DNA from 2 places in the Sphingomonas sp. Ell38C01 genome. Region 1 is predicted to be linked to the other one. Evidence: predicted binding sites of a transcription regulator. Region 1 holds the regulator's gene; the other holds the start of a gene.

Region 1 (4,208 bases):
GACGATGCTCTCGCCCGCAACGGTCGCGGTATCGGTGGTTGCGCTCAAGCGCACATGCTCCCAAAGTTGAGGACAGTCTGGAAAATCTGATGGCCGGTTCAGCCGCCGACGCCCCTAGCATGCGCACCCGGCCGCTTCAAATCGCGGGAGCCCGGCGCGTGCGCGACGCGCTGGAGTGCTGGCTGGAGGCTGAGCGGGACCATCTGCTGCTGTGGGTGCCGGTGATGCTGGGGGCCGGCGTCGCGGCGTGGTTCGTGTTGCCGGTGCGGAACCAGTGGATCGCGGCGATGTTGGCGGCGACTGCGATCGCGGCGCTGGCGCTCGCGATCGGGCGTGGTGGACGGGCCGGGCGCGCGGTCGCGGTCGCGGCGGTGCTGGTCGCGTGCGGGATGGCGTCGATCTGGTGGCGGGCCGAGCGGTTGGCCGGGCCCGTCCTGGGTCGGCCGGCAATCGTGCGGTTCGAAGCGAAGGTGGAGCGGGTCGACCTGCTGCCGGCGCGCGAATTGGTGCGGGTGCGGCTTGCGCCGGTGCGGGTGATCGCGGAGGAGGCGCGCGACACGGTGGCGCTGCCGCCGCACCTGCGCGTCAACATCGCGGAGGCCGATGCGCCGGAGGGGCTTGCGCCGGGGATGACGCTGCGGCTGGGCGCGCGACTGATGCCGCCGCCCGGTGCCGCAGTGCCGGGGGCGTACGACTATTCGCGCGCGGCGTGGTTCGACTCGATCGGCGCGACCGGGCGCGCACATGCGCCGGTCGAGATGATCGCGGGTCAGGCGTCGCAGCCCGGGGTTCGCCAGCGCCTGTCGCGGCATATCCATGCGAGACTGCCCGGCAGCGAGGGCGGGGTCGCGTCCGCGCTGGCGACCGGCGACGTGGGTGCGATCGCGGAGGCCGATGCCGAGGCGATGCGCCGCGCGGGGCTCGCGCACCTGTTGTCGGTCAGCGGGCTGCACATCACCGCAGTTGTCGGGATGACGATGCTGCTGGCGTTGCGGTTGCTGGCGTTGAGCCCGTGGCTGGCACTGCACTGGCGGCTGCCGCTGGTCGCGGCGGGTGCGGGCGCGGGCGCAGCGATCGGCTATACGCTGCTGACCGGGAGCGAAGTCCCGACGATCCGGTCGTGCGTCGCAGCGCTGATGGTGCTCGCCGCACTGGCGGCGGGGCGCGAGGCGGTGACGCTGCGGCTGGTCGCAGTCGGCGCGCTGGTGGTGATCGTGGCTTGGCCGGAGAGCGTGATGGGGGCGAGCTTCCAGCTGTCCTTCGCCGCGGTGACCGCGATCGTGGCGCTGCACGAGCATCCGCGGGTGCGGGCGTGGTTCGCGGCGGACGGGGCGGGGTGGCTGGAACGCGCAGCCCGGGGGCTCGCGTCGCTGCTAGTGACCGGGGTGGTCGTCGAGCTGGCGCTGATGCCGATCGCGGTGTTTCATTTCCACAAGGCGGGGGTCTATGGCGCGCTCGCCAATATCGTCGCGATCCCGCTGACGACCTTCGTCGTGATGCCGCTGGAGGCGATCGCGTTGCTGCTGGATATCGGCGGACTGGGCGCACCGCTGTGGTGGATGGCGGGCAAGGCGCTGTCGCTGCTGCTGTGGATCGCTCGGAGCGTCGCCGCGGCGCCGGGATCGGTGACCGCGCTGCCCGCGATGCCGGCGGGCGCGTTCGCGGCGATGCTGGCGGGCGGACTGTGGATCGCGCTGTGGCGGACACGCTGGCGGCGGCTGGGCGCGGTGCCGGTCGCGATCGGCGCGGTCTGGGTGCTGGCGACCCCCGCGCCCGACCTGCTCGTGACCGGCGACGGGCGTCATGTCGCAGTGCGGACCGCGGGAGGATCGGTGGCGCTGCTCCGCGACCGGGCGGGCGACTATATGCGCGACGTTCTCGCGGTGAACGGCGGGGTCGACGGCGAACCGCTGTTACTGTCGGAGCAGGGGAACGCGCGGTGCAGCCGCGACCTGTGCCTCGCGACTCGAACGGTGGCCGGACGGCGCTGGCGCATCCTCGCGACCCGCAGCCTCTATCTCGTCCCGGCCGCGGAGCTGATCGCGGCGTGCGCGAGCGCGGATGTCGTCGTCAGCGAACGCCGGCTGCCCTATGCTTGCAAGCCGCGCTGGCTGAGGCTCGATCGCCCGGTGCTGGCCCGGACGGGCGGGATCGCCACGACATTCGCGACCGGGCACATCGCGACGACGCGCGTGCCCGGCGACGATCACCCTTGGGCACAGGCGCTCAATCGTAGCGGCGCAGGATTCCCGAAAGCTTACCCTGGACGCGGACCTGCGCGGGGGCATAGCGCTGCGGATCATAGGCGCGGTTCGCGGGATCGAGCCGGACCATCGCACCCTCGCGACGGAAATATTTGAGCGTCGCCTCGCTGTCTTCAATCAGCGCGACCACGATCTCGCCGTCGCGTGCAACCTCCTGCCGCCGGATCAGCGCGTAGTCACCGTCGAGAATTCCCGCCTCGACCATCGAATCGCCCGACACTTCCAGCGCATAATGCTCGCCAGACCCGAGCAGCGCCGCGGGCACCGCGAGCATCGACGATCCCTCGAACGCCTCGATCGGGACACCCGCCGCGATGCGGCCGTGGAGCGGGATCTCGATCACGTCGTTGGCGGGTTCGGGGGCGGGCTTCACGTTGCCGCCCCGCTTCGCCTCGGGCTTTTTCGCCTCGACGCGCTCGGGCATCTTGAGCACTTCGAGCGCCCGCGCGCGATTGGGCAGGCGGCGGAGGAAGCCGCGCTCCTCGAGCGCGCTGATAAGGCGATGGACCCCGGATTTTGACTTGAGGTCGAGCGCGTCCTTCATCTCCTCGAACGAGGGCGAAACGCCGCTTTCGGTCAGCGAGTCGTTGATGAAGCAGATCAGCTCATGCTGTTTCTTGGTAAGCATCGCGGTCCTCCGCTGGCGAACAGACGGCGAACCTTTACGGAACACAATGGTTGTCGTCAAGCGATGTCGAGGATTTCCGCCGATTCGCCCGCCATCGCCGCAGGGGCGTGCGGCGCGCGGATGACGAGGCAGTTCGCACGGGCGAGCGTGGCGAGCATCGAACTGTCTTGGATCGCCGCGACGAACACTTTGCCGTCCCGTAGCTGCGCGCGCATGTAGTCGGTGCGCGGGCCATTCGCGGGCAGGTCTTCGCCGAGCGACACCAGACGCGGGCGGGGCAGCGCTTCGCGCGCACCGGCGAGTGCGGCGACGACGGGCTTCACGAACAGCAGCGCCGTCACGAAGGCCGACACCGGATTGCCGGGCAGCCCCAGGACCTGCATCGCCCCGCGCCGCCCCGCGAGCATCGGCTTGCCGGGCCGCAGCGCGATCCGCCAGAAATCGATGACGCCGCCCGCCGCCTCGAGCGCAGGACGGACGAGATCGTGATCGCCGACCGACGCGCCGCCGGTGGTGACGAGCAGATCGGCATCGACCTCGACGAAGGCGCGGGTGAGAGTGTCGAGCCGATCGGGCAGAATGCCGAGATCGACGATCTCGACCGGCAGGTCGGCGAGCAGCGCGCGGAGCAGCAACCGGTTCGATTCGGGAAGCTGGACGCCGCTTGCGGCGATGGACGGGTCGACGAGTTCGTCCCCGGTCGCGACGATCGCGACGCGGACCCTGCGATGCACCGCGATCGCCGTCGCCCCGCCGGTGGCGACCAGTGCGAGGCGGGCGGGGGTGAGGCGCTGCCCGGCCTCGACGAGGGTATCTTCCGCGAGGAAGTCCAGTCCGCGGCGGCGGGTGTTGCGGCCGTGCGCGAGCGGCCCTTCGCCGACCAGTGCGACGTGGTCGGCGTCGCGCTCGACTTCCTCCTGGATCATCACCGTGTCGGTGCCCGCAGGCATCGCGGCCCCGGTGAAGATGCGGACGGCCTCGCCAGCCGCTGCGATGCCGGCGAACGGTCGACCGGCGGCGCTTTCGCCCACGACGTGCCATGGCCCCGGCATGTCAGCGAAGCGGATCGCATAGCCGTCCATTGCGGACAGGTCGGCGGCGGGCTGGGTCCGCGTCGCGCGGACCGGCCCGGCGGCCCAGCGCCCGATCGCGTCGATCGGGGCGACGTGTTCGACGTCGACCGCGTGGGCCGAGCCAATGAGCCGGCGCTGCGCTTCGTCCACGGGAAGCAGCGGCGTGCTCACGCCTGCCAGTCGCCCGACCGGCCGCCGCGCTTGGCGACGACGCGGATGCCCTCGATCGTCATGCGATTGTCG
Region 2 (4,208 bases), 160 kb from region 1:
GCCCGTCCCCCCGGTGCCGTGGAGCACCATCACCGCATTGTCGATCCGCCCCTTCGCGTCGCGGTGCGGCGTGCCGAGCGTCGTGTAATGGATCCTGAGCGCCGCCAGCGTCTGGCCGTCGCGGAACCGGAAGTCACGGATCGTATGGTCCGCCTCGCGCGTCGGCCACTTCGTCGCGGGCACGGCACGCGAACGGTCGGTCGCGACCGGGGCGGCAGGGGAAGCAGGGGCGGGGGACGCCGCCTGCAGGGCGAGTGCGATCAGTGCGAGCATGGCCGGGCCTCGTGGATACGATCGGGGAAAGTCCCCTTGTTCCGTAACAGGTGTTACGTCAGGGTGCGGCAAAATCAACGGTGGAGAGCAGCCATGGCGTACGAGACGATCCGGTATGCGGTCGCGGACCGCATCGCCACCATCACCCTCCACCGCCCGGAAAAACTCAACGCCTTCACCGGTCAGATGATGCGCGAGCTGATCGCGGCGTTCGACCGGGTCGACGCCGACGACGACGTCCGCGCGGTGATCGTCACTGGCGAGGGCCGGGCGTTCTGCGCAGGCGCGGACCTTTCCGCGGGCAGCAAGACCTTCGACTACGAATCGCGCGGCGACGACTCGCCGGTCGCCCCCGACGGTACGCTGCGCTATGCGAGCGAGAGTGCGCGCGACGGGGGTGGACGCGTCACGCTTCGGATCTTCGAGTGCCTCAAGCCCGTGATCGCCGCGATCAATGGCCCCGCGGTCGGGATCGGCGCGACGATGACGCTCGCGATGGACATCCGCCTCGCCAGCGACACCGCGCGGTTCGGCTTCGTCTTCGCGCGTCGCGGCATCCTGCCCGAGGCGGCGTCGTCCTTCTTCCTGCCGCGGATCGTCGGCATCTCGCAGGCGCTCGAATGGTGCTATTCGGGCCGCGTCTTCCCGGCCGACGAGGCGCTTGCGGGCGGGCTGGTCAAGGCGGTCGTCCCGGGCGACCAACTCCTCACCCGCGCCACCGCGATCGCGCGCGAGATCGCGGACAACACCGCCCCCGTCTCGGTCGCGATGATCCGCCAGATGATGTGGCGCGGGCTCGGGATGGCGCACCCGATGGAGGCGCACCGGATCGACAGTCGCGGCATCCTGTCGCGTGGCCGCAGCGGCGACGCGAAGGAAGGGGTCACGTCGTTCCTGGAGAAGCGCCAGCCCGTCTATCCCGACACCGTCTCGCGCGACATGCCCGATTTCTTCCCGTGGTGGGAGGAGCAGCGCTACTGCTGACCCGCTATCGCGGCCGCACCGTCAACGCGTCCTGGCTCGCATCTCCCAGGTCGCTTCCGCCGTCGACGTTCAGGATCGTGCCCGTCACATAGTTCGCCTGCGCGCTCGAAAGCCACATCGCCGCCTCCGCAATATCGCCCTTCGTGCCATAGTCGCGAAGCGGCAGCCGCGCCTTGATCGCCGCCTCGCGCCCCGGATCGGCTGCCAGCCGCGCCATCCCTTCGGTCTGAGCGATCGGCCCGGGCGAGATCGCGTTGACCCGGATTCCGGCAGGCCCCCATTCCAGCGCGAGGCACTTCACCACCATGTTGACCCCGGCCTTCGCGGCGCACGCATGGATCTGGAACGGCATCGGATGCACCGCCTGTCCCGCGGTGATCGCCACCAGCGATGCCCCGGGCTTCGCCAGATACGCGAAGCTGGCGTGGAACACGTTGAAGGTGCCGAGCAGATCGATATCGACCACCGTCTTGAACGCATTCGCGCTCATCCCGATCGCCGGCGCCAGGAAATTGCCCGCTGCTCCCGATACCAGCACGTCGACCGGGCCATGGCTGGCGACCGCCGCCTCGAACGCCGCCACCAGCCCGTCATGGTCGCGCACGTCGCACGCGATGCCCGTCGCGGTCCCGCCGGCATCGCGGATACCTGCGGCAGCCGACTCGATCTTGTCCGCGCTCCGGCTCAGGATCGTGACATTGGCCCCGCAGCGCGCGAAGCCGGTCGCGATCTCCAGGTTGATTCCGCTCGACGCTCCGGCGACGAACACGTGCTTTCCCGCGAAATCCGCCATCATCCTCTCCCTTTGCGCGCAGCTTGCGGGCGCGACCGGCCGCGAACAAGCCCACGCATGAAAAATCATCGTTCCACTATTGTTCCTGTAGAACACATGCAGTACATCGCCGATGACGCGTTGAACGGTTCGCGCGCTTGCTTTAGCGAGGGACATTCCAATGGCCGCCAATCTGAAGGTGATCGATACCGGCATGGCAACCGCGACAACAGACCGTCAGAAGGCGCTCGACGCCGCGCTCGCGCAGATCGACCGCGCGTTCGGCAAGGGTTCGGCGATGAAGCTGGGCTCGAAGCAGTCGATGGAGGTGGAGACGATCTCCACCGGTTCGCTCGGGCTCGATATCGCGCTCGGCGTCGGCGGATTGCCGCGCGGGCGCGTGATCGAGGTCTACGGACCCGAATCGTCGGGCAAGACCACGCTCGCGCTTCACGTCATCGCAGAGGCGCAGAAGGGCGGCGGCACCGCCGCGTTCATCGATGCGGAACATGCGCTCGATCCGGTCTACGCCAAGAAGCTGGGCGTCAACATCGACGAGCTGATCGTGTCGCAGCCCGACACCGGCGAGCAGGCGCTCGAAATCGTCGATACGCTGGTCCGCTCGAACGCGATCGACGTACTGGTGGTCGATTCGGTTGCGGCGCTGGTCCCGCGCGCGGAGATCGAGGGCGAGATGGGCGACAGCCATGTCGGCCTCCAGGCGCGGCTCATGTCGCAGTCCCTGCGCAAGCTGACGGGCTCGATCAGCCGATCGCGCTGCATGGTGATCTTCATCAACCAGCTGCGGATGAAGATCGGCGTGATGTACGGCAACCCGGAGACGACGACCGGGGGCAACGCGCTGAAATTCTACGCCTCGGTCCGCCTCGATATCCGCCGCACCGGCGCGATCAAGGATCGCGAGGAAGTCACCGGCAACGCCACGCGCGTGAAGGTGGTGAAGAACAAGGTCGCGCCGCCGTTCAAGCAGGTCGAGTTCGACATCATGTACGGCGAGGGCATCTCGAAGATCGGCGAGATCCTCGATCTCGGCGTCAAGGCCGGGCTCGTCGAGAAGTCGGGTGCGTGGTTCAGCTATGATTCGGTGCGGATCGGGCAGGGGCGCGAGAATTCGAAGAACTTCCTGCGCGAGAATCCCGAAATGGCCGAGCGCCTGGAAAAAGCGATCCGTCAGCGCACCGAGAAGGTCGCCGAGGAGATGATGACCGGCCCGGAGGCGGACGACGATCTGTGATCGCGTCGCCGCCGATGCCGACGAACGAAGGGCCTGCCGGTAACGGCGGGCCCTTTTCGTATCGTCCTTTTCGGCGCCGACGTGGCGGCAACTTCGGCAACTTCCACGCGGTTTCGTCAGCGCTCACCTGGACAATCGATCCGGTCAGCTCGCACCCGCTCTTCGTCATCCCGAACGTGATCCGGGATCTATCCATCCCGGAACGACGTCGACGGAGTGGCAGGCGAGGGCGACTGTTACGCGCTGGATCCTGGATCAAGTCCTGGATGACGCAAGGGATGGGCCAAGGCTATCGACCAACGCCATCGCCTGGTCCGACTCTCGGGAAGGGTTCACACGAAGACGCAAACAGCCATCCGCAAGGCGATGGTTCACTCGGGGCAGCCGATGACCGGCCTTGCGATCGGCTCTCTTGCAATCTCCGGGCCCCCGCGCGAACTCGACCTTCGAGTCTTCGCGCGCCTCTTCCCGCTCGCCCCGGGCGCCGCGCCCGTACGCCACCAGCCATGAAAGTGAAGCCGCATGACCCAGCCGCATGACTGGACCGGCCACGTCGGCGACGTATGGGCGGAGGAATGGTGCCGCACCGAACGCGCCTTCGCCGGGCTCGCCCCGCATCTCGACGCTGCGATCCTCGCCGCCGCTCCGACACGTGCCTTCACAGCGCTCGACATCGGATCGGGCGCGGGATCGACCGCGATCGCGTTGGCCGATGCCCGCGCCGATGCGACCGTCATCGGCGCCGATCTCTCCACCGGGCTGGTCGCGGTCGCACGCGAACGGGCAGGGGATCGCATCAACCTGCGCTTCGTCCACGCCGACGCGCGCGACGAAACCGCACGTCGCGCGCCGCTCGATCTGCTGGTGTCGCGCCATGGCGTCATGTTCTTCGCCGATCCCCACGCCGCCTTCGCCGCGCTCCGC

The links. Region 1 encodes LexA, which represses DNA repair genes until DNA is damaged. Its sites were predicted from a motif close to GTTCCNCNCTTGTTCT; they were not measured.
Region 2: recA (recombinase RecA) is a predicted target of LexA. The motif match lies at 2,121-2,136, and genes of this name have one in related genera.

What each region holds. Positions count from the first base shown of each region.
Region 1 covers NZ_JBUYVA010000001.1:2,489,884-2,494,091, reverse strand. Annotated here, with positions in the region: gene gltX (glutamate--tRNA ligase) at 1-48, opposite strand, end outside; partial or broken gene ACV7NO_RS11710 (ComEC/Rec2 family competence protein) at 120-2,216, shown strand; gene lexA (transcriptional repressor LexA) at 2,227-2,892, opposite strand; gene ACV7NO_RS11700 (molybdopterin molybdotransferase MoeA) at 2,949-4,136, opposite strand; gene moaC (cyclic pyranopterin monophosphate synthase MoaC) at 4,133-4,208, opposite strand, start outside.
Region 2 covers NZ_JBUYVA010000001.1:2,332,801-2,337,008, reverse strand. Annotated here, with positions in the region: gene ACV7NO_RS11055 (alpha/beta fold hydrolase) at 1-273, opposite strand, end outside; gene ACV7NO_RS11050 (crotonase/enoyl-CoA hydratase family protein) at 367-1,257, shown strand; gene ACV7NO_RS11045 (SDR family oxidoreductase) at 1,262-2,050, opposite strand; gene recA (recombinase RecA) at 2,211-3,284, shown strand; gene ACV7NO_RS11035 (class I SAM-dependent methyltransferase) at 3,807-4,208, shown strand, end outside.